One region of the Novosphingobium sp. LASN5T genome, then DNA from elsewhere that is predicted to be linked to it. Evidence: riboswitches for the same ligand, from Rfam matches in the RefSeq annotation. Region 1 holds a riboswitch; each other region holds the start of a gene.

Region 1 (4,949 bases):
GTAACGGGGGATAACGGGGTATCCATCCTGGAATAGTGGAACGTGTGGCCGCGCAGGCTGCCCGCGGGCAAGGCCATGTCCTGCAATCCCAGCGCGGCAAGGCTCGCCTGCATTGTCGCCCGGCCCGGCATCAGGCCCAGCATCGGGGCGTGCGCGCCTTTGCCGTCGTCCAGTGCCTCCAGGCAATAGAGCATGCCCCCGCATTCGGCGAGCACCGCCTTTCCCGCCGCATGGTGCGCGCGGATGGCATCGCGCATGGCGTGGTTGCCGGCCAGCCGGTCGAGGTGAAGTTCCGGGTATCCGCCGGGCAGCCACAGCGCGTCGAATGGGGGCAGCGTGGCATCGGCGAGGGGCGAGAAGAACGCCAGCGTGGCGCCCATCGCGCGCAGGCAATCGAGGTTGGCGGGATAGAGGAAACCGAACGCCGCGTCCTGCGCGACGGCAATCCGCAGTCCGGCGAGATCGCGTCCCGCGGAGGTGTGGGCTTCGTGTCCGGCGAAATCCACCGGCGCCGGCAGCCAGCAGGCGTCGCCCGGCAGCGCGGCGGCCGCCCGGTCGATGCGCCCGTCGAGATCGGCGATCTCGTCCGCCTGCACCAGCCCGAGATGGCGCTCGGGAAAGGCGATCCCGGCATCGCGGGGCAGGGCGCCCAGCCACTGCACGCCGCCGCGCAGGCTTTGGCCGAGCATGGCGGCGTGACGCTCTCCCGCAACGCGGTTGGCCAGCGCCGCGATCACCCGCACGTCGTCGCGGTAGGAGGCAAGCCCATGGACCAGCGCGCCGAAGCTCTGCGCCGTGGCGCTGCCGTCCACCACCGCCAGCACCGGCAGGCCGAAGCGGGCGGCCAGATCGGCGGCGGACGGATCGCCGTCGAACAGGCCCATCACCCCTTCGACGAGGATGAGATCGGCCTCGCGCGCGGCATCGGCTAGCAGGCGGCGGCATCCGGCCTCGCCCACCATGAACAGGTCGAGCTGATAGACCGGCGCGCCGCTCGCCCGTTCGAGGATCATCGGATCGAGGAAGTCCGGGCCGCACTTGAATACGCGAACCTTGCGCCCGGCCTGGCGGTGACGGCGGGCCAGCGCCGCCGTCACCAGCGTCTTGCCTTGCCCGGATGCCGGCGCGCTGACCAGCAGGGCCGGGCACCGCGCCGCCTTCACCGGTCGATCCCTTCCTGCGCGCGCACGCCGTCGCGGAAGGCGTGCTTCACGTCGCGGATCGCGCTGACGGTGTCGGCGGCGGCGATCAGCGCCTCGTCGGCGGCGCGGCCGGTGATGACGACGTGCTGCATCGCCGGTCGCGCTTCCAGCGCGGGAATGATCTCGTCGAGCGCGAGATAGCGATAGGTGACGAGGTAGGTCAGCTCGTCCAGCACCACGAGGCTGATCGCCGGATCGGCCAGCGCGGCCCTGGCCTTTTCCCAGCCGGCGCGCGCGGCGGCGATATCGCGCTGGCGGTCCTGCGTTTCCCAGGTGAAGCCTTCGCCGCACTTTTCCCAGATCACGTCGGGATGGCGCGAGAAGAAGGCGCGCTCGCCCACGTTCTCGGCCCCCTTGATGAACTGGAACACGGCCGCCTTGCGACCGTATCCCAGCGTGCGCGCGACCATGCCGAAGGCGCTGGAGGACTTTCCCTTGCCGTTGCCCGTCAGCACCAGCAGCAGGCCCTTGTCGCGCGTGGCGGCGGCGATTTTGGCGTCGACCACCGCCTTGTGCCGGCGGGTGCGCTCGCGGTGCGCGTTGTCTTCGGACCCGCTCACCGGCGCTCGCTTTCGCGCAGCTCGGGCCGGATCAGGAACAGCAGCGAGAACGCGGCGGCGGCCAGGCCGCTCCAACCGAGCGTCGCCCACAGCGTCGACGGGAAATAGCGCCCGATGCGGGGCAGGAAGCCCGCGAGTGTCGGATCGGCGAAGCGGCCGCCGAGGAAGTAGAAACCGCCGCTCGAAAGCAGTTCGGACGCGAACGTGGCGCAGATCAGCAGCACGGCCATGATCGGCAGGGCGGCCAGGCTTTCGCCCAGCCGGGCCTGCGCGTACCGTCCGGCCAGCCACATCACGCCATAGGCGGGCACCAGCATCCCGTAGGCGGGCGTAAAGCAGAAGGCCGACTGGCCGAACCAGCCGATCACCACCACGTCGATGGCATAGCCCAGCAGGAACAGCGCGCCGAACGCGGCCGCGCGGCGGACGAAGAAGCCGAGCACGAAGAAGCTGGCCAGGCTGGTATCGGGCAGGTGGATGACCTGGCTCAGCGAATGGCTGCGCGTGATGAGCATGACGAGGGCGAGAAGCCCGAAGACGGACAGTTCGAACCGGGTATTACGGACCATGAGGGGTCTCCTGAACGGGTTGGATTTCGCGTTGTGGCCGCGCACGCGACCATCGGCTGCGGCGCGGGGGCCTTTGCGATGCGCGGGCGGGCGCGGAACCGAAAGCTCGGGGCCGGGGCGCACGCCTGCTGCGGTTGTCGTGGATGTCAGACGCAGTTCATCACAGGCCCCCTTCGGCAACAAACGCACTTATGTCGTCCGCCAAGGGAGAAGCCCTCGTCCGCCCGGTGCATCCCGCCCGCGCGAAGGAACGACGATAGCGGGCCGGTTTCCTGACTTCCCGGATCATCGCGCCTGTCGCCGCCTTCTCAGGGCCGGAACCCCAATGGCATGATGGCGATGCGCTCACCGGTCACAGTTGCGGGAGCAGTGCCGGATTCGGCGGATTTCCGCCGGCCGGACTTCCCGATTAAGCCCTTTCGGGCACCCGTTACGCCGCCGGTGATAAGCGAACCGGTGCGCTGCCGCAAGCATTCGCGCTTGCGGCAGCGCCGGCGCGAAGCTATCCGCCGCTCTGCGACAGGTTCCCCGGAAGGGGATCAAAAGGGAACGGGGTGCGAAACCCCGGCTGCCCCTGCAACTGTAAGCGGCGAGCCGACCGGCCATCACGCCATTGGGACTTCACCGTCCTGAGAAGGCGGCCGGACCGGCATTGACCCGTGAGCCAGGAGACCTGCCTGACGCGGTCGTTCTTCGTTCGGGCAGGGTGCACCGGACGTTCGAGGTTCCCGCGCCAAAGGCGGGACGATCCCTCGCGCAACGACAGCCACTGCCTGCCGGGAAGACCGTGCGGGAAGCGTCGTCTCGTGCCCTCCGGCCACCTCGCCGGGGCGTCGCGCGGCGGGCGTTTTCCTTGCGGTCCGAGCGGCAGGTCATCGCCGTTCGTATCCAGGGAACCGCACCATGCGCCTGACCCGTTGTTCCGTTGTTTCTGCCCTTTCCCTTTCGCTGGGCCTTCCCGTGGCCGCCCATGCTGCCCCTTACCCCGAAGATCCGGCCCCTGACGCCGTTCCCGACACCTCCATCGTCGTCACCGCGCTGCGCACGCCGGTCGCGCAGGATCGCGTCTCCTCCACCGTCACCGTGCTGGACGAGGCGGCCATCCGCCAGGCGCAGCCGCTGGCCGTGACCGATCTTCTGGTCCGCACGCCGGGCATCAGCCTGTCGCGCAACGGCGGTTACGGCGCCGCCACGTCGCTGCGCATCCGTGGCGCGGACGCTGGCCAGTCGGTGATGGTGATCGACGGGATGCGCCTGTCCGATCCTTCCGCCACGTCCGGCGGCTATGCTTTCGCCAACCTGCTGGTCGATGACATCGAACGCATCGAGATCCTGCGCGGTCCGCAATCGATCCTGTGGGGCAGCGACGCGATCGGCGGCGTCATCAACGTGACCACGCGCCGGGCGGAAAAGCCGCTGGAAGGCGGCCTGGCGGTCGAGGCGGGCACGCACGATACGGTGAACGCGCAAGCCGGCGTCGGCGGCACGGGCACGCTGGTCGACTGGCGGCTGTCCGCCTCGACCTTCTCCACCGACGGCATTTCGGCGCGCAGCAACGGCACCGAGCCCGACGGATACCGCCGCACCTCCGCCAGTGGCACAGCCACGGTCAAGCTGACGCCGAACCTGTCGCTGGACCTGCGCGGTTACTGGGCCGACGCGCGCAACGATTTCGACAGCACGGCGGGCGATTCGCTCATCTATGGCCGGACGAAGGAATGGTCGGGCTATGCGGGGCTCAATCTGGCGCTGCTCAATGGCCGTTTCACCAACCGGCTGGCGGCGATGCAGACCGAGACGGACCGCGAGAACTACGACCCCGCCCGCGCGATCCGTCCGCTGAACTTCGATGCCCACGGCCGCGTCCGCCGCTTCGAGTACCAGGGATCGCTGCGCCTTTCCGACGCGGTGCAGGCGGTGTTCGGCGCCGAGCGCGAGGAACAGCGGATGACCACGGCCTCGCCGGGCAACAACACCGCGCCCTACACACTGGTGCCCCAGACCGCTTCGACTGACAGCCTCTATGGCGAGCTGCGCGCGACGCCGCTTGCCGGGCTGACGCTCAACGGCGGCGTGCGCTACGATCACCAGTCGCGCTTCGGTGGCAACACGGTGTTCAGCGCCGGCGGGGTCTATACACCCAACGCGGGCAGGACGGTGCTGCGCGCCAGCTATGACGACGGGTTCAAGGCTCCGTCGCTCTACCAGCTGTTCAGCCTCTACGGCAACGCGGACCTCCGGCCCGAAAGGGCGAGGGGCTGGTCGGCCGGCTTCGAGCAGACGCTGGGCAGCGTGCTGCACGGTTCCGCGGCATGGTTCGAGCGCGACACCGACAACCTGATCGACTTCGCCTATTGCCCCACCAGCGGCGCGCTGCCCGCGTCCTGCTACGTGCCCAGCACCACCACGACGCGCTTCGGCTATTACGCCAATGTCCGCAAGGCGCACGCGCGGGGCATCGAACTGAGCGGGGATGCGCGGATCGGCGTGCTGTTCGCGCAAGCCAACTACAGCTGGATCTCCGCGCAGGACCGGTCGCCCGGCGGCGCCGACTTCGGCCGCCAGCTTGCCCGCGTGCCGCGCCATCTCGCCGATATCGAAGGCGGGATCGAGCTGCC
Region 2 (4,949 bases), on a different contig from region 1:
CCGACGAATTGGTGCCTTGTTTGCCGGATTGATCGCCGCCAACATTGGCGTCTGGGTCTGGGCATTCAGCCTGTTTCATGCACAGCCGTTGATGCTCGGCACCGCCGTGCTTGCCTGGGGGCTGGGCCTGCGTCACGCGGTTGATGCCGATCATATTGCGGCGATCGACAATGTGACCCGCAAGCTGATGCAGGACGGGCAGCGTCCGGTTTCGGTCGGATTCTGGTTCGCGATCGGGCATTCCGGAATCATTGCCATAGCATCGATCATCATTGCGGTGACGGCCAGCGCGCTGTCGCAGTTTGGCGCTTTCAAGGAAATCGGTGGCGTGATTGCAACCGTGATTTCCGCGCTTTTCCTGTTCACGATCGCCGGCATGAACCTGGTCATCCTGCGCTCTGTCTGGCGGACTTTTGCCCATGTTCGTGCAGGCGGCAGCTATGCCGAGGACGATCTTGATCTGCTATTGGGTGGGCGCGGTCTGCTTTCCAGACTGTTCAGGCCGATGTTCCGCCTCGTGAACAAAAGCTGGCATATGGCCCCGCTGGGGTTTCTGTTCGGGCTTGGGTTCGATACAGCAACCGAAGTTGCCATTCTGGGCATGTCGGCCAGCCAGGCCGCCGATGGCCTGTCGATCGGGACAATCCTGGTCCTGCCCGCCCTGTTCGCGGTCGGTATGGCCCTCATCGATACGGCGGACGGCGTGGTGATGCTGGGCGCTTATGAATGGGCCTTCGTGAAGCCGATCCGCAAGCTCTACTACAACATCACCATTACCCTGATCTCGGCCATCGTGGCGATTGTCATTGGTGGAATCGAAACGCTGGCCCTGATTGGCGACAAGCTGGCCCTTACGGGTAGGCCATGGCGGGTCGCCGCTGAACTGGGCGAAAATTTCAATGGTCTGGGCTTCGCCATCATCGGTCTTTTCGTGTTCTGCTGGCTGGCGAGTTACGCGATCTATCGCTGGAAGCGGTTCGATGAAATCGAGGTTTCGGTCGTTGCCTGACCGTCACTGCGTGGATCGTTGCGTCATACTCAGCCACGATGACCAGTCCTGCACCGTCTCAATCGATCTTGATGTCCGAATGCCGCTCGGGCTTCGCGTACATCACGGCGAGCGCGACGCGGCGATCCGGATGCTGATGGCTCGTTCCAACGGAACATTCGTTAAATCCAGAAAAAGTTGTGTCTTTGATCCGAATTCAAGGCAGGCTGCGGAAGATCTCGTCGATGCCATACGGAAACGGCTTTTCCGGATAGCGTGCAAGCCTGTCAGTCAACGGCAGGTCGAGGATATTCTCTGCATCACGTCCCGCGAGCGAACACGGTGGGCCAAGGACGGCCGCTTGGCCCTATCGGGGGCTTCCAGGATCAGAAAAGGCGTAACCGAAATAACGCTCTGGACTTATCCCTGCGATGCGATCGAGCGCCTGGCAGCCAACCCATCCGAGATAAGGCGATGGCGTAAAGAGGATGAAGCAACAACTTCAATTGGCTTGGCTGGCATTTTCGTCTAGAGCGCGCGGCGAAGGACCGGGGCAACCCGCCCTTCAATGATCGCGCCGGTGCCCCGCAAGGGGCTTAATCGGGAATGCGGTGCGGGAGCTTGCTCCCAAATCCGTGGCTGTCCCTGCAACTGTAAGCGGATAGCGCGATGCACATGCTCCTGAACACAGGAGCTGCCACTGGACAGCGCTTTGGCGCAAAGTCTGGGAAGGCGTGCATCAAGCTGTGACCCGCGAGCCAGGAGACCTGCCGGCGCACCGGTCGCTCTTGCCTGATCCAGGGGATGGTCACGGCACGGTAACTCTCCGTCTGAGCGACGAAGCTGTGCGGCTGGGGCTGCACGGCCGCGTGGTAACGGGTGCTTCATCGCGCCTGCCCGTTGCGATGCGCCGACCGGACTTGTCCGGCAAGCCCCGCCGTTTGTCGCTCTGGCGCGCGGAGGAATTGCTTGTGGCCGACCTGTCAAAGGTGCCTGTCACCATCATTACGGGCTTTCTGGGCGCGGGGAAAACCACGCTCATCAGCCATTTGATCCGCAATGCGGGCGGGCGCAGGCTGGCGGTGGTGGTCAACGAATTCGGCTCGCTGGGCGTGGATGGCCAGATTCTGGAATCTTGCGCCATTCCGGATTGCCCGGCGGAAAACATCGTAGAACTGGCCAATGGCTGCATCTGCTGCACCGTGGCGGATGACTTCATCCCCACGGTGGAAAAGCTGCTGGCGCTTGATCCGCGCCCGGATCACATCCTGATCGAGACATCGGGTCTGGCCTTGCCCAAGCCGCTGCTCAAGGCGTTTGACTGGCCCGCGATTCGTAGCCGGATCACCGTGGACGGTGTGCTGGCGCTGGCCGATGCCGAAGCGGTGGCGGCAGGCCGGTTCGCGCCCGATGTGGCCGCGCTTGACGCCCAGCGCGCCGCCGATCCCAGCATCGATCATGAGACGCCGCTTTCGGAAGTGTTCGAGGACCAGCTTGCCTGCGCCGACATGATTCTGCTGACCAAGGTTGATCTGGCAGGTCCGGAAGGTGTCGCCGCAGCGCGCGCGATCATCGCGGCGGAGCTTAGTCGCCCGGTTCCGGTGATCGAACTGACCGAAGGCGTGGTCGATCCGCGCGTGATTCTGGGCCTTGATGCCGCTGCCGAGGACGACATCGCCGCGCGCCCATCGCACCATGATGGAGATGACGACCACGAGCACGACGACTTTGACAGCACCGTCATCGCATGGGGCGAGATCGCCGATCCGGCAGTGCTTGTGGCGCGGATCGAAACGCTGGCGCGCGATCACCATATCCTGCGCGTGAAGGGCTATGCCGCCGTTGCGGGCAAGCCGATGCGGCTGCTGGTGCAGGCGGTAGGCGCGCGGGTGCGCCACCAGTACGACCGCCCGTGGCGGCCTGACGAGCCGCGCCGCACCACGCTGGTCGCCATTGCCGAGCACGATCATGTCGATGCAGACGCCATTCGCGCGGTGCTGCTGGCGTAAGGCGCGGGCCATGCACGTCATTTTCCGCGAAACGCACGGGATGGAGGAAACCGCCGTCCCGCAGGATCTGGGGCAAGAGCCTGCGGATCTGGTGGTCCTGTCCTTTTCGGACAGCGACCTGGGCGCATTCGCGGCGGCATGGCATCAGGCCCGCGCGGGCGATGTGGCGTTCCCTTCGCTGCGGCTCGCCAATCTGGCGGCGCTGATGCATCCGCTGTCGGTCGACACGTATGTCGAGCGGACACTTTCGGGTGCAAAGGCGATCCTGATCCGGCTGATCGGCGGCACGCCCTATTGGAGCTACGGGCTGCAACAGGTCGAGGCGCTGGCCCGGTCGCGCGGCATCGCCCTGGCCGTGCTGCCCGGCGACGGCTGGGAGGACGCGCGGCTGGATGCGGTTTCGACCGTGCCGGTGCCTGCATTGCGCGAACTTGCGCAGTGGTGCGATGCTGGCGGTGCAGGGGCGGCGCAGGCGGCGCTTGCCGCGCTGTCGCAGCTGGCGGGGCTGATTGATGCCCCCGCCCGGACATGCGATCCGCTGCCGATGGCGGGAGGCTGGCATCCCGGCTTTGGCGTGGTCGATCCTGAAGCCTTTGTGCGCGATCCGGCAAGGCCGCTGGTCCTGATCGTGTTCTATCGTTCTTACCTGACCGCCCACGATCTGGACCCGTTTGCCGCCCTGCATACCGCGTTCGAGCAGCGCGGTTTCGATGCATTGTCGATCTTCGTCCCCTCGCTGAAAGCCCCGCAGGTGCGCGAACAGGTGGACCGCTGGGTGCGCGGACTTGGCCCGGTAGCGATCATCAACGCTACCGCTTTTTCCGCGCGGGGCGAGGACGGCGCCACCCCGCTTGATGGCGCGGGCGTTCCCGTGTTTCAGCTGGCGCTGGCCACGTCCGGGCGCGCGGGATGGGCGGCGGCGTCGCGCGGGCTTTCCCCCGCAGACATTGCCATGCATGTGGTGCTGCCCGAAATTGACGGGCGGGTGTTTGCAGGCATCGCCAGCTTCAAGGAGGCGGGGACGCGCGATCCCGCGCTTGGCTTTGCCCGTACCATCCATCGCGCCGATGCCGGCCGGATCGAAGCGATCACCGCGCGGGTAGCGGGCTGGATCGCACTTGCCCAAACGCCGGTTGCCGAGCGGCGGGTTGCGCTGGTCCTGTCGACTTATCCCGGCAAGGCATACCAGATCGCCCACGCCGTGGGGCTGGATGCGCTGGCTTCTGCCGAGGCGATCCTGGCCGATCTGGCCGAGGCGGGATATGCCACTGACGCGCAGGCCGGACTGGCAGCGCTCCTTGAATGCACACATCAGCACTGGCCGCTGGCAGAGTACCGCAAGGCGTTGGCAGCACTGCCCGATACCCTGCGCGCTGAACTTTTCGCCGCATGGGGCGAGCCGGAAGCCGATGCTGCCGCCGCCGATGGCGCGTTCCGTTTTGCCGCGCTGCCCATCGGCAACGCGCTGGTAGCCTTGCAGCCCGAACGCGGCGAGCGCGCCCATCGCGACGGCGACTATCACGACCTGTCCCGCTGCCCGCGCCATGGCTATGTGGCGTTCTACCTGTGGCTGCGCCAGCGAAGCGTGGACGCGCTGGTGCATGTCGGCGCACATGGCACACTGGAATGGCTGCCGGGCAAATCAGTCGCGCTGTCCGATGCTTGCTGGCCCGAGGCGCTGACCGGCGCGATGCCGGTGATCTATCCGTTCATCGTCAACGATCCCGGCGAAGCGGCGCAGGCCAAGCGCCGGATCAGCGCGGTTACGATCGGGCACGTTCCCCCGCCACTGGTGCAAACGCAAAGCGGTGCGGGGCTGGCCCGGATCGAGGCGCTGCTGGATGAATTCTCCAACGCTGGCGGGCTGGACCCGGCCCGCCGCGACCGTCTGCAAGTGAACATCCGCGACGAAGCGCGCGTGCTGGGACTTGAGGCGGAACTGGGCCTTGATG
Region 3 (4,949 bases), on a different contig from region 1:
GACGCACGGTCATAGCGAAGCCCGCACCTGCCGGAGCCGCGCCGCCGCGCGGATGATCGTGGGGCCGCCGCAATAGAGGAGGCCGGGCGCGAGCGTTTCGCGCCGCGTGCCGTCCAGCGCGGCAAGAACCGGATGGTGCAGCCGGCGATCGCCATCGCCGTGCGCGTCGGACGCGATCAGGATCAGGCGTGGCGGATCGGCCAGCATCCGTTCCAGCGGCAGCACGTCCGCCTGGCGCATCCCGCGCGCGGCGCTGAAACTGGCGAAGCCGGTGCGGCGGAGCAGATCGGCGATCAGCGTGCCTTCGCCGGGCACGATTCCGCCCGATTGCCAGACGACCGTGGGCACGGGGGCCGTGCCCGGCGGCGGCGCGGCGGCGGCCAACGCGGCGTCGATCCGCGCGACGAGCCGCTCGCCGCGCTCCGGATGCCCCGCCAGCGCGGCAATGCGGCGGACCTGCGCGCGGCTGTCGGCCACGGTCATGGCAATGGGAAGCTGCGTGACGGGAATGCCAAGGCGATCATAGGCCGCGCGCGCGGCCGGACCGAGGAACGTATCGCCCAGCACGAGATCGGGATGGAGCGCCAGCACTTCCTCCACCGTGCCGCGCGTGGCGGGAAAGCGCCGGGCCAGCGCCACGTCCATCGAACTCGATCGGGGATCGCGGCTGTAGTGTGACAGCGCCAGCACCTGCCCCGGATCGGCCACTTCGGCCAGGATCGCATCGCTGCACGGGTTCAGCGAAACGATCGCGGGGTGCGCGCGCGTGGCCGAAGGCGGAGGCGTGGCCGGCGCGCAGGCGGAAAGGGCCGCCAGCAACGCCAGCCCCCGGCCCCGCCGCCACATGGCCGGCGGGGTGGAGGAAGGCAAGGCGTTGCCCGCCTTAATAGCGCACCCGCGCGCCGATGAAGGCGGAGCGGCCCCAGGTGCCATACCCAGCCGAGGTCTGGTACTTTTCATCGAACAGGTTTTCGACCCGACCGAACAGTTCGAAGAAATCCCCGAACGGCAGGCTGGCGCGCAGCGTGGTCAGCTCGTAGCCATCCAGCCGGGTGCGGTTGCCCGCATCGTCGAAGCTGTCGCTGACAAGGCGGACGTCCGCGCCGAAAGTCAGGCCAGCGAGCGGCGAGGTCCAGTCGGCCGAAAGCGTCAGCGCGTTGCGCGGGCGGCGGGCGAGCGCCTTGCCGTAGTTCGCGTCCGCCACGGTCAGGTTGCGGGCGCGGTCATAGGTATAAACCGCCTGCGCGCGGAACGTGGGGCTGACATCGGCGCGCAGTTCCAGTTCCACACCTTCGGCACGGGTCTTGCCGACGTTGTCGTAGAAGCCGAAGCGCCCGTCCGCGCACAACGGGCTGGTGACCGAGAAGCACGAGACATAGGCGATGAGGTTGCGCGTATCGCGCCGGAACCAGGTGGCCGAGGCATGGAACACGCCATCGGCCGTGGTGTATTCGACCCCGGCGTCATAGCTGCGGCTGCGTTCGGGGCTGAGCCCCTGATTCCCGTAATCCGAATAGAGCTGGTAGAGCGTGGGCGCCTTGAACCCTTCGCCATAGCTGGCGCGCAGGCGCAGCCCCTGCGCCACGCGGACGCTGCCGTTGGCGCCGAACGTCGCCTGCGTGCCGAAGCGGCTGTGATCGTCCACGCGCACGCCGGCGGCAAGGCTGGCCCGGTCGGTGTACCAGCCGAGCAGCGCGTGGCCGCTGGACAGGCGCGCGCTGCGCTGGGCATCGAACGTGGAAGAGAAGCGCGTCCATTCGCTGTCCCCGCCGAAATCGAGCGCGAAATGCGCGGGCAGCGCGATGCGGCCGGTCAGGTCGACGCGCTGACTGCGGCCCTTGTAGCCGTACTGCGGATCGGCGCCGTAGGTGGGGTCGTAATAGTTCCGGCGCGTATCGGCGAGCGCGTAGCCGCCGTCGAGCGTAAGCGCGCTGCCGGCATAGTGGAACCCGGCGCGGCCGGAGAACTGGCGGGTCTTCTGGTATTCTGGCGTGTCGCCGAACACGGTGTAAGTCGGCGGCGGATAACCGTCGATGTCGAGCCGACTGTCGGCATAGCGCGCGACGGCGTTGAGCGAGAGATCGGGGGTGAGGTTCACGCGCCCGCGCCCGCCGATGCGCCACTGGCGGTAGCCGTCCGGCTCGGTGCCGACCGCGGCGGCGGAAACGCCATCGGTGCGCGCGTAGCCGCCGTTGAGCGAGAAGGCATAGCGATCGTTGGCCACGCCAGCCACGGCATCGGCGGAGACCGTTTCCTTCGCGCCATATTCGACGCTGGCTTCCGCGCCGTTCACTTCCTTGGTCGTCACCGCGATGACGCCGCCGATCGCGGCGCTGCCCCAGACCACGGAGTTCGAGCCGCGCAGCACGTCGATGCGGTCGATTCCGCCGGTCAACAGGTTGCCGAAATCATAGCCGCCCGAGGGCGAGGACACATCCTCCACGCGCACGCCATCGATCAGCACCAGCACCTGTTCGGCTTCGGAGCCGCGCAGGCGCACGCCGGTAAAGGTGCCGAGACCGCCGTTGCGCGAGAAGGTGAGACCGGGCACGCGCTCCAGCACGCGCGTCAGGTCCGCGCCCTGCACCTGCGCGATCTGCTCGGCGGTGATGACGGTGACGGCCTGCCCGGTCTGGTCGAGCCGGAGCTTGCTGCCCGTGGCGAGCACGGTGATCTGCGCATCGGCGGAGACGGCCGGCGCGGCAGGTTGCGCCATATCGTCCTGCGCCAACGCCGGCGCGGCGGCCAACAGGGATGCGGTAAGGAAAAACAGATATTTGCCCGGCATTCTTCAGACTCCCAGCCCATGAACGAACTGCCGTTCATGGCGGGAGGACCGCCGGGCCAACGGGCGGAACTCGCGACGCGTGCGCCCGGTACACCCCGCCCGGCCGCGGAACGACCACACACCGGCAGGTCTCCTGGCTCTCCGGGTCATCGCCCCCTGCCCGCCTTCCCGGCCGTGCGGCCAGTGGCATCGTGGACAGGGCGCTCGCCGGATACAGTTGCGGGGGCAGCTCCGGTTAGGGACCGTGCTGGTCCTTCGCGGATTCCCTCTGGGCCCGTTGCGGGCACCGGTGGCGTCGCTGCGGCGCGTAGCCCCGAACGGGGGCACGGGCAAGAGTCTTAACCGATTCACCCTATGACGCGGGTCTGTGCCGCCTTGGGACGGCGCGAACGCCGTGCGTGCGGGGTCTGCCCACGCGCGCTAGCGCAGGAGAGCAAAGGAACGCGTCCAAGACCCGATGCCGCTGGAGATCGCCTACCGTCCGTTCACCCTGCCGACCGGGGCCTTGCCCCCGGCTGCGGAGGAGAACGTGCGCGCGGGCGATGTCAGCCGCCACCGCGACGATAACCCTGCCGACGGCCTTGCGGACATGGCCGATGCCGCCCCCCTTGTGCCGCGCCCGCGCGATTTCGCCGCGCGCATCCGCCGGCGCGACATGGTCTCGGTGCGACGCCGGCTGCGGACCCCGTCGATGCTGCGCCAGCGGCTGGCCGGCGTGGCCACGATCGGCCTTTTCGCGATGGTGCTCGGCCCGGTGGGATGGGGCAGCCCCGGCGGGATCGACCGCGCCTCTGCGCAGGCCGAAGCGGGTGCGCTGCAACCGTTCGAGCAGGCGGGCAAAAGCTTTCCCGGATCGGCCTTCTACTATGTCTCGCCCGACGATACCGGGCTGATCGCGCCCAACGCCGCCGAACAGGCCTGGGCCGCGCACCGCGATGACGAGGAGGTCGCGTCCGCCGTCGAACCCGCCGGCCCCGCCGCGCGGCCGATCTTCGCGCGCGGCAGCGGCGAGGACCAGTGGCGCGCGCTGCAATGCCTGACGGCGGCGATCTATTACGAAGCCGCTTCGGAACCCGACAGCGGCCAGCGCGCGGTGGCGCAAGTGGTGCTGAACCGCGTGGCGCATCCCGCCTTCCCCAATACCGTGTGCGGCGTGGTCTATCAGGGATCGGAGCGGCCCGGCTGCCAGTTCAGCTTCGCCTGCGACGGATCGCTGGCGCGCCGGCCGATGGTGGCGTTCTGGGAGCGCGCGCGGCGCGTCGCCCGCGATGCGCTGGCGGGCTACGTCTATGCCCCGGTGGGCCTTGCCACGCATTACCACACCAGCGCGATCCACCCCTACTGGGCCGACAGCCTGGCCTTCATCGGCACGATCGGCGCGCATCGCTTCTACCGCTGGAGCGGCGGCGCGGGACGCCCGGCGGCGTTCAACGCGGTCTATGCCGGAGGCGAGCCGATCGCCGCGCCGCATCCGCGCACCTGGACGCCCGCGCCCACCGACATCGCCGACCCGGTCGCGCTCGCCCGCGCCTACGAGGACGGCCGCCTCGCCGCGCTTCAGCAGCAGGCCGCGCCGGTGCCGGCCGCGACGTCCGCCGCGTTCGGGCAAGTGCCGCTGCCCCACGCCACCGCGCCCGTCTATGCCCCGGCGATCGAGCAGCGCGGCGGCGATACGGTGTTCCGCGCGGGCAACCGGCTGCCGGGATCGCCCCCCGCCGGTTCACACCCCGCCGGCTCCAATCCGCCGGGAACGAACCTGCCCGGCTCCAACGCGATCCGGCCCGAATACCAGAACAGCGGCAAGTGGATCGCGCAGCCGCAGGGGTAGGCAGCGTGGAGGGGGTCCGCGACGGATGGTGGGGGACGAAGATTCCGGTATTCCGCCTAAACCGCGTCATTTCGGACTCGATGCGGTTGCGGACCGGAGCAGAGCGCGGCAACATCGTGTTGTTGGAGGCGGCTCATGTTCTCGTATTTTTTGTCGCGCAGGCGGCTCTCGCGTTCGTTCGAGCCGTGTGATGGGGGATTCTTATACCGCCGTAGACCTACTGCACAGGCGGTGCCCGTCACGGCGGAGGAAAGAGAGCAGATTCTACGAACCTTCAAGTCGACCTACTGGAAGTACCACGCCATCCTATGGGTATTGTTCTTTATTTTGATA
Region 4 (4,949 bases), on a different contig from region 1:
AGTGCGAGGCATGCCCCGCGTCGGGATAGAGGATGAGTTGGGCGCCGGGAGTGTGCTGTTGCAGGTAAAAGCTGTTGATCGTGGGGATCATCACGTCTTCGGACCCGTTCACGACGAGCGTGGGCACCGCGATCGCCTTCAGGTCGGCAAACCGTTCGCCCTTCGGTAACGCCCAGTCGCGCGCTGCCGCAACTTGCGCCACGATGGATTCCGGCCTTATCGGCGCGTCGAGGTTGGTAGTGCGCTGGTGGCGGCGATCCCAGAATGCCTTGCCCGCAGCGACCGCCGCCTCCGACCGTCCGAAAAACAGAAACAGGAAATCGTCGAGGTTGCCGTTGCCGCGCGCATGTTTTGCAACGTCGGCCTGGTAGGGCGTCGGGTCGCCGCCGCGCGGTCCCGTGCCAACGAGAATGAGCCGGCGCAGGCGATCGCTGTGTTGCTTGGCATAGGCCTGGGCGACCATCCCGCCCATCGAGAAGCCGAGAAGATCGAAACGCTGGAGACCGAGCGCGTCGGCAAAGGCCGCCACGTGGCCGGCCATGGCTTCGATGGTCGGCGGGACGGCGCCGCCCGAAAGGCCCACACCGGCGTTGTCGAACAGGATTACCGGGCGGCCGCGCCCCAATCCGTCGGTCACCGCCGGATCCCAATGGTCGAGCCCACCGGTAAAATGCTGCAGAAAGACCAGCGGCACACCCTGCGCGGCACCAAAGCGGCGATAGGCATAGCGCACGCTATTGGCCTCGACGAAACGTGTCGGCGCATCCCCGTGGCGCATGCCCGCGGATCGCGCGAGGGCGGCCGATGGTAACACGGCGCCGGCGGCCACGATCGCAGCACCACCCAGGCCTAGCACCGCTCGGCGCCCGACGGCTCCAGACACTTTCCGACCCGTTTCATTCAGCGCTTCCATCGACCGCTCCATTTAACATTACAATTGACATGTAATCCGGCAACCTTATCATGACAAGTGTAATCCAATGGTGCCTGACAGGAGAGACCCATGCCGCTCTGGACAATCTATCATCCCGCCGATGCCTATTCGGACAGCGACAAGGCCGAGCTTGCGGAGAAGATCACCGACCTTTACGGCACTGTCATGCCGCGCTTTTACGTGGGGATCGTGTTCCAGCCGATTGACGCCCGCAATTTCTACGTGGCCGGCAAGCCCGCCGACCGGTTCGTGCGGATCGTCATGGAACACATCGCGCGCTCTTTCCCCAGCATCGAGATCAGCCGCCGTTTCATCGATCGCGTCAACACGCTGCTCAAACCCTATGTCGAGGACCGGGGCTTCGACTGGGAGTTCCACATCGACGAGACGCCGTTCGACTACTGGTCCATCAACGGCTATTTTCCGCCGCGCGCCGATACCGAAGACGAAAAAAGGTGGCGCGCCGAAAACCGCCCTTCCCCGCGCACGCACGACTGACGGAGCACGCCCATGTCCGACAGGAAGACCGCCGTCATCACCGGAGCCTCATCGGGCATCGGCGCCGTTTACGCCCAGCGGCTTGCCGCGCAGGGCTATGACCTGCTGCTGGTGGCGCGCCGCGCCGATCGCCTCGCCGACCTTGGCGCAAGGCTGGAAGCCGAATTCGGCATCAGCGTCCAACGCTGGATAGGGGATCTCGCCGATCCGGCCGATCTCGCCCGGCTCGAACGCCGCCTCGAAGAGGAGCCCGTGGCCATGCTGGTGAACAACGCCGGCGCGGGCGGCCTTGGCCCCACGGCCACCACCGGAGCCGACGCGCAGGAAGCGCTGATCCGCCTCAACGTCATCGCGCTCACCCGCCTGTCCATCGCCGCGCTTGCGGGGTTCCGCAAGGCGGGTACCGGCACGCTCGTGAACATCGCCTCGGTCATCGCCTTTGGCCCTTCCGCAGGAGGGGCGTCCTACAGCGGCTCGAAAGCCTTCGTGCTGAACTTCACGCGGTCCCTGCAAATGGAATACGCCAATAGCGACATCCGCATCCAGGCCATCCTGCCGGGGCCGATCCGCACCGAGTTTTTCACGTCGCAGGGTCTCAGCGATTCCGTCTTCCCCGACACCGCCTACCTTTCCGCCGAAGAGCTTGTCGATGCCGCGCTCAGCGGGCTGGAACAGGGCGAGAAAGTGACCATCCCCAGCCTTGGCTCGCCCGCGATCTGGGACGCAATCGAAACCTCGCGCCAGGCGTTCTTCAAGGAAGTGCTCAGCGGGCAAGTCGCCGAACGCTATAAGGGCGGCTAGAATTTCAGGAAGGTGGCGTAAACGTGGCAAAATACAGCGAGGACCATAAGCGCGCGACGCGCGAGGCGATCCTCAAACACGCCGCCGAGCGATTCCGCCGCGAAGGGATCGCGGCGGTGGGTGTACGCCCGCTGATGGCCGACGCCGGCCTCACCCATGGCGGTTTCTACTCCCATTTCGGATCGCGGGCGGATCTGGTTGCCGAGACGCTGGAATATGCCAGCGCGTCGACGCATGCCTACTTCGAGAAAGCCGTTGCCGATTGCCCGGATGACAAGAAGCTCGAGACGATCGTGCGGAGGTATCTGCGCCCGATCCATCGTGACCATATGGGGCTGGGCTGCGCCATCTCCGCGCTTGGCCCCGAAATCGCCCGGGAAAGCGAGGCGACGCGCCACCGCCTAACCCCCCGGAACCTCGGGTTGGTGCGCCTGATCGCGGAGAACCTGCCCGCGGGTGGCGATGCCGACGAGCGTAGCGAGCGGGCCAGCGTTGTTTTCGGGGCCATGCTCGGCACCTTGCAACTCATGCGCATCGAGACCGACCCGGAGATTGCCGCCCGGCTGGCCAAGGCGGGCTGCGAGGCCGCCCTGCGCATCGCTTCGGCGCCCTGGCGTTCCCCGCCTGCCTGACGCGCCTGCTGCACCATCGTTCGGGCAATGCCCTGGCCCGATCAAGGACGGGGCGCGGTATCCTCGATTGTGGACCGGCGTGCAAAAGGGGGGCTGACTCAATTCCGTGCGGATCTGACATTTCCACGCTGCGTGCGGCCAACTCCACCGGGGTCAGCAAGGCGCGCGCGTCGATGACCTTGAAAGCATGGGACGGTATACCAGGTGAACAGAGGCTAGGTATCAGGGAGGGTCTTGAGTGCCGCGAACGGCCGCTATCGGGGCGGCACTTTCCATCACGGCGCATAGACGGCTAGCGACCACTTCCGGTCGTACAGGAGTCCGATGGCCAACGATAGGTTCAGTGAAAACCCGCCATTCAAATCGAGTGCGCGCGGTTGGTGCGCTCTGGCCGTGCCAATGGCAATGGTGGCGCGGGATGCAGTAATCGTTGATTCAATCCCTACTCCAAGCGTTATTGGCTTTTCCGATCACTTCAGTTAGACGAGGGATCGAGAACCGGATCATTCCGGCTTTCATTGATCGCGCCGGTGCCCCCCGCAAGGGGCTTAATCGGGAATGCGGTGCGGAAGCTTGCTTCCAAATCCGTGGCTGTCTCTGCAACTGTAAGCGGATAGCGCGATGTACATCGCTCCTCATTTGAAGGGGCAGCCACTGGGCCGGACGCTAAATCATGCGAGGTCTGGGAAGGCGTGCATCAAGCTGTGACCCGTGAGCCAGGAGACCTGCCGGCGTCTGGTCGCTCTTGCCTTGGTCCAGAGGATGGCTGCGGCACGGTGAACTCCGTCTGAGCGACGAACGAGCGGCTGGGGTCGCATCGGAGACGTGCGTCGGCCACCCATGGCGTCCGGTCGCCGCGCGTGTCGCCCGTTCGCGCGGGTATGCCCCGGCCACGTCGCAAGACGCCGGGGGACTATTTCGTGATCAAGACCATTACTACCAGCAGCGCACTTCCGCTGATCTGTATCGGAACACCGGCCTTTGCCGAAACCTCTGAAAAGGGATCGCAAACAAGCGCGGATGCAGTCGTGGCAGGCAACGACATTGTGGTTTTCGGTCGCGGTGAGGCCATGATCGGCACTGCCAAATCAGCGAGCGAAGGAAGCGTCGGAGGGGCCGATCTCCTCGTGCGGCCTCTTCTCCGCGTGGCCGAACTGCTGGAAGCGGTGCCGGGGCTGGTTGCAGCCCAGCATTCGGGGAGCGGCAAAGCCAACCAGTATTTCCTGCGCGGTTTCAACCTCGACCATGGGTCTGACTTCAGTACTTATATCGATGATGTGCAGATGAACTTTCGTACCCACGGACATGGTCATGGCTATCTCGACCTCAACGGGCTCATTCCGGAGATCGTGGGCCGGGAGGATTTTCGTAAAGGGCCCTACCGCGCCGATGGCGGTGATTTCGCTCTGGCGGGAGCAGCCTATATGACGACCATCAAGGGTTATGACCGGCCATGGGCATCGGCCGAGGCTGGATCATATGGTTGGCGCAGCGTCGCTGCGGGCGGAACATTGCACGACCTGGGTGCTGGAGACCTCACGCTTGTCGCCCAGGCCAAGACCTATGACGGACCGTGGCAGGAACCTGAACGTCTGCGCCACTACTCGGGGTTCGCGAAATATAGGATGCCGACCGGTGCGGGCACATTGGAGGCATCTCTCCATGCCTACCGGGCGACATGGCACCCAACCGAGCAAATCCCCGAGCGCATTATCGGCACGGCGTTGTGTGCGGATGTGTTCTGCTCTCCAGATCCTTCCGCGCGGGGTGAGACGACGCGCCTGGTGGCTAACATCGCGGTCAAGCAACCGACATGGCGCGCCAATGTCTATGCCCAGTTTTATGACTGGTCGATGTTCTCGAACCCCACTTACACCGATCCGGATAGCACAAGCGCGCAGATCAAGCAGTTCGACCGGCGTTGGGTCCTCGGGCTGTCCGCACAAAAACATTGGGAAATCGCTGACAGTCTGGCTGTGAGCCTTGGCACCGAAAACAGATACGACGCCGTCGGGAATGTTGGTGTCGATCGAACGGCTGCCCGCGCATTTCTTGCGTCACTCGGGCACTACCGGGTCGGGGAA

What was found. Region 1 has a riboswitch for cobalamin ahead of EH199_RS05925 (TonB-dependent siderophore receptor). Riboswitches for the same ligand answer to the same signal wherever they lie in the genome.
Region 2: linked by a shared signal. The riboswitch ahead of cobW (cobalamin biosynthesis protein CobW) and the one ahead of EH199_RS05925 (TonB-dependent siderophore receptor) in region 1 are both predicted to bind cobalamin.
Region 3: linked by a shared signal. The riboswitch ahead of EH199_RS09220 (TonB-dependent siderophore receptor) and the one ahead of EH199_RS05925 (TonB-dependent siderophore receptor) in region 1 are both predicted to bind cobalamin.
Region 4: linked by a shared signal. The riboswitch ahead of EH199_RS17775 (TonB-dependent receptor domain-containing protein) and the one ahead of EH199_RS05925 (TonB-dependent siderophore receptor) in region 1 are both predicted to bind cobalamin.

What each region holds. Positions count from the first base shown of each region.
Region 1 is NZ_RQSI01000005.1:142,751-147,699, reverse strand. Features, by position in the region: gene EH199_RS05940 (cobyrinate a,c-diamide synthase) at 1-1,163, opposite strand, end outside; gene cobO (cob(I)yrinic acid a,c-diamide adenosyltransferase) at 1,160-1,762, opposite strand; gene EH199_RS05930 (hypothetical protein) at 1,759-2,331, opposite strand; cobalamin riboswitch at 2,576-2,777, opposite strand; cobalamin riboswitch at 2,836-3,027, shown strand; gene EH199_RS05925 (TonB-dependent siderophore receptor) at 3,235-4,949, shown strand, end outside.
Region 2 is NZ_RQSI01000032.1:24,024-28,972, reverse strand. Features, by position in the region: gene EH199_RS17770 (HoxN/HupN/NixA family nickel/cobalt transporter) at 1-1,009, shown strand, start outside; gene EH199_RS17765 (hypothetical protein) at 981-1,520, shown strand; cobalamin riboswitch at 1,550-1,778, shown strand; gene cobW (cobalamin biosynthesis protein CobW) at 1,960-2,997, shown strand; gene cobN (cobaltochelatase subunit CobN) at 3,008-4,949, shown strand, end outside.
Region 3 is NZ_RQSI01000011.1:7,769-12,717, reverse strand. Features, by position in the region: gene EH199_RS09230 (iron ABC transporter permease) at 1-13, opposite strand, end outside; gene EH199_RS09225 (ABC transporter substrate-binding protein) at 10-870, opposite strand; gene EH199_RS09220 (TonB-dependent siderophore receptor) at 884-2,788, opposite strand; cobalamin riboswitch at 2,894-3,094, opposite strand; gene EH199_RS09215 (cell wall hydrolase) at 3,246-4,616, shown strand; gene EH199_RS09210 (hypothetical protein) at 4,752-4,949, shown strand, end outside.
Region 4 is NZ_RQSI01000032.1:29,965-34,913, reverse strand. Features, by position in the region: gene EH199_RS17795 (alpha/beta fold hydrolase) at 1-778, opposite strand, end outside; gene EH199_RS17790 (tautomerase family protein) at 1,004-1,432, shown strand; gene EH199_RS17785 (SDR family oxidoreductase) at 1,445-2,233, shown strand; gene EH199_RS17780 (TetR/AcrR family transcriptional regulator) at 2,257-2,865, shown strand; cobalamin riboswitch at 3,377-3,613, shown strand; gene EH199_RS17775 (TonB-dependent receptor domain-containing protein) at 3,747-4,949, shown strand, end outside.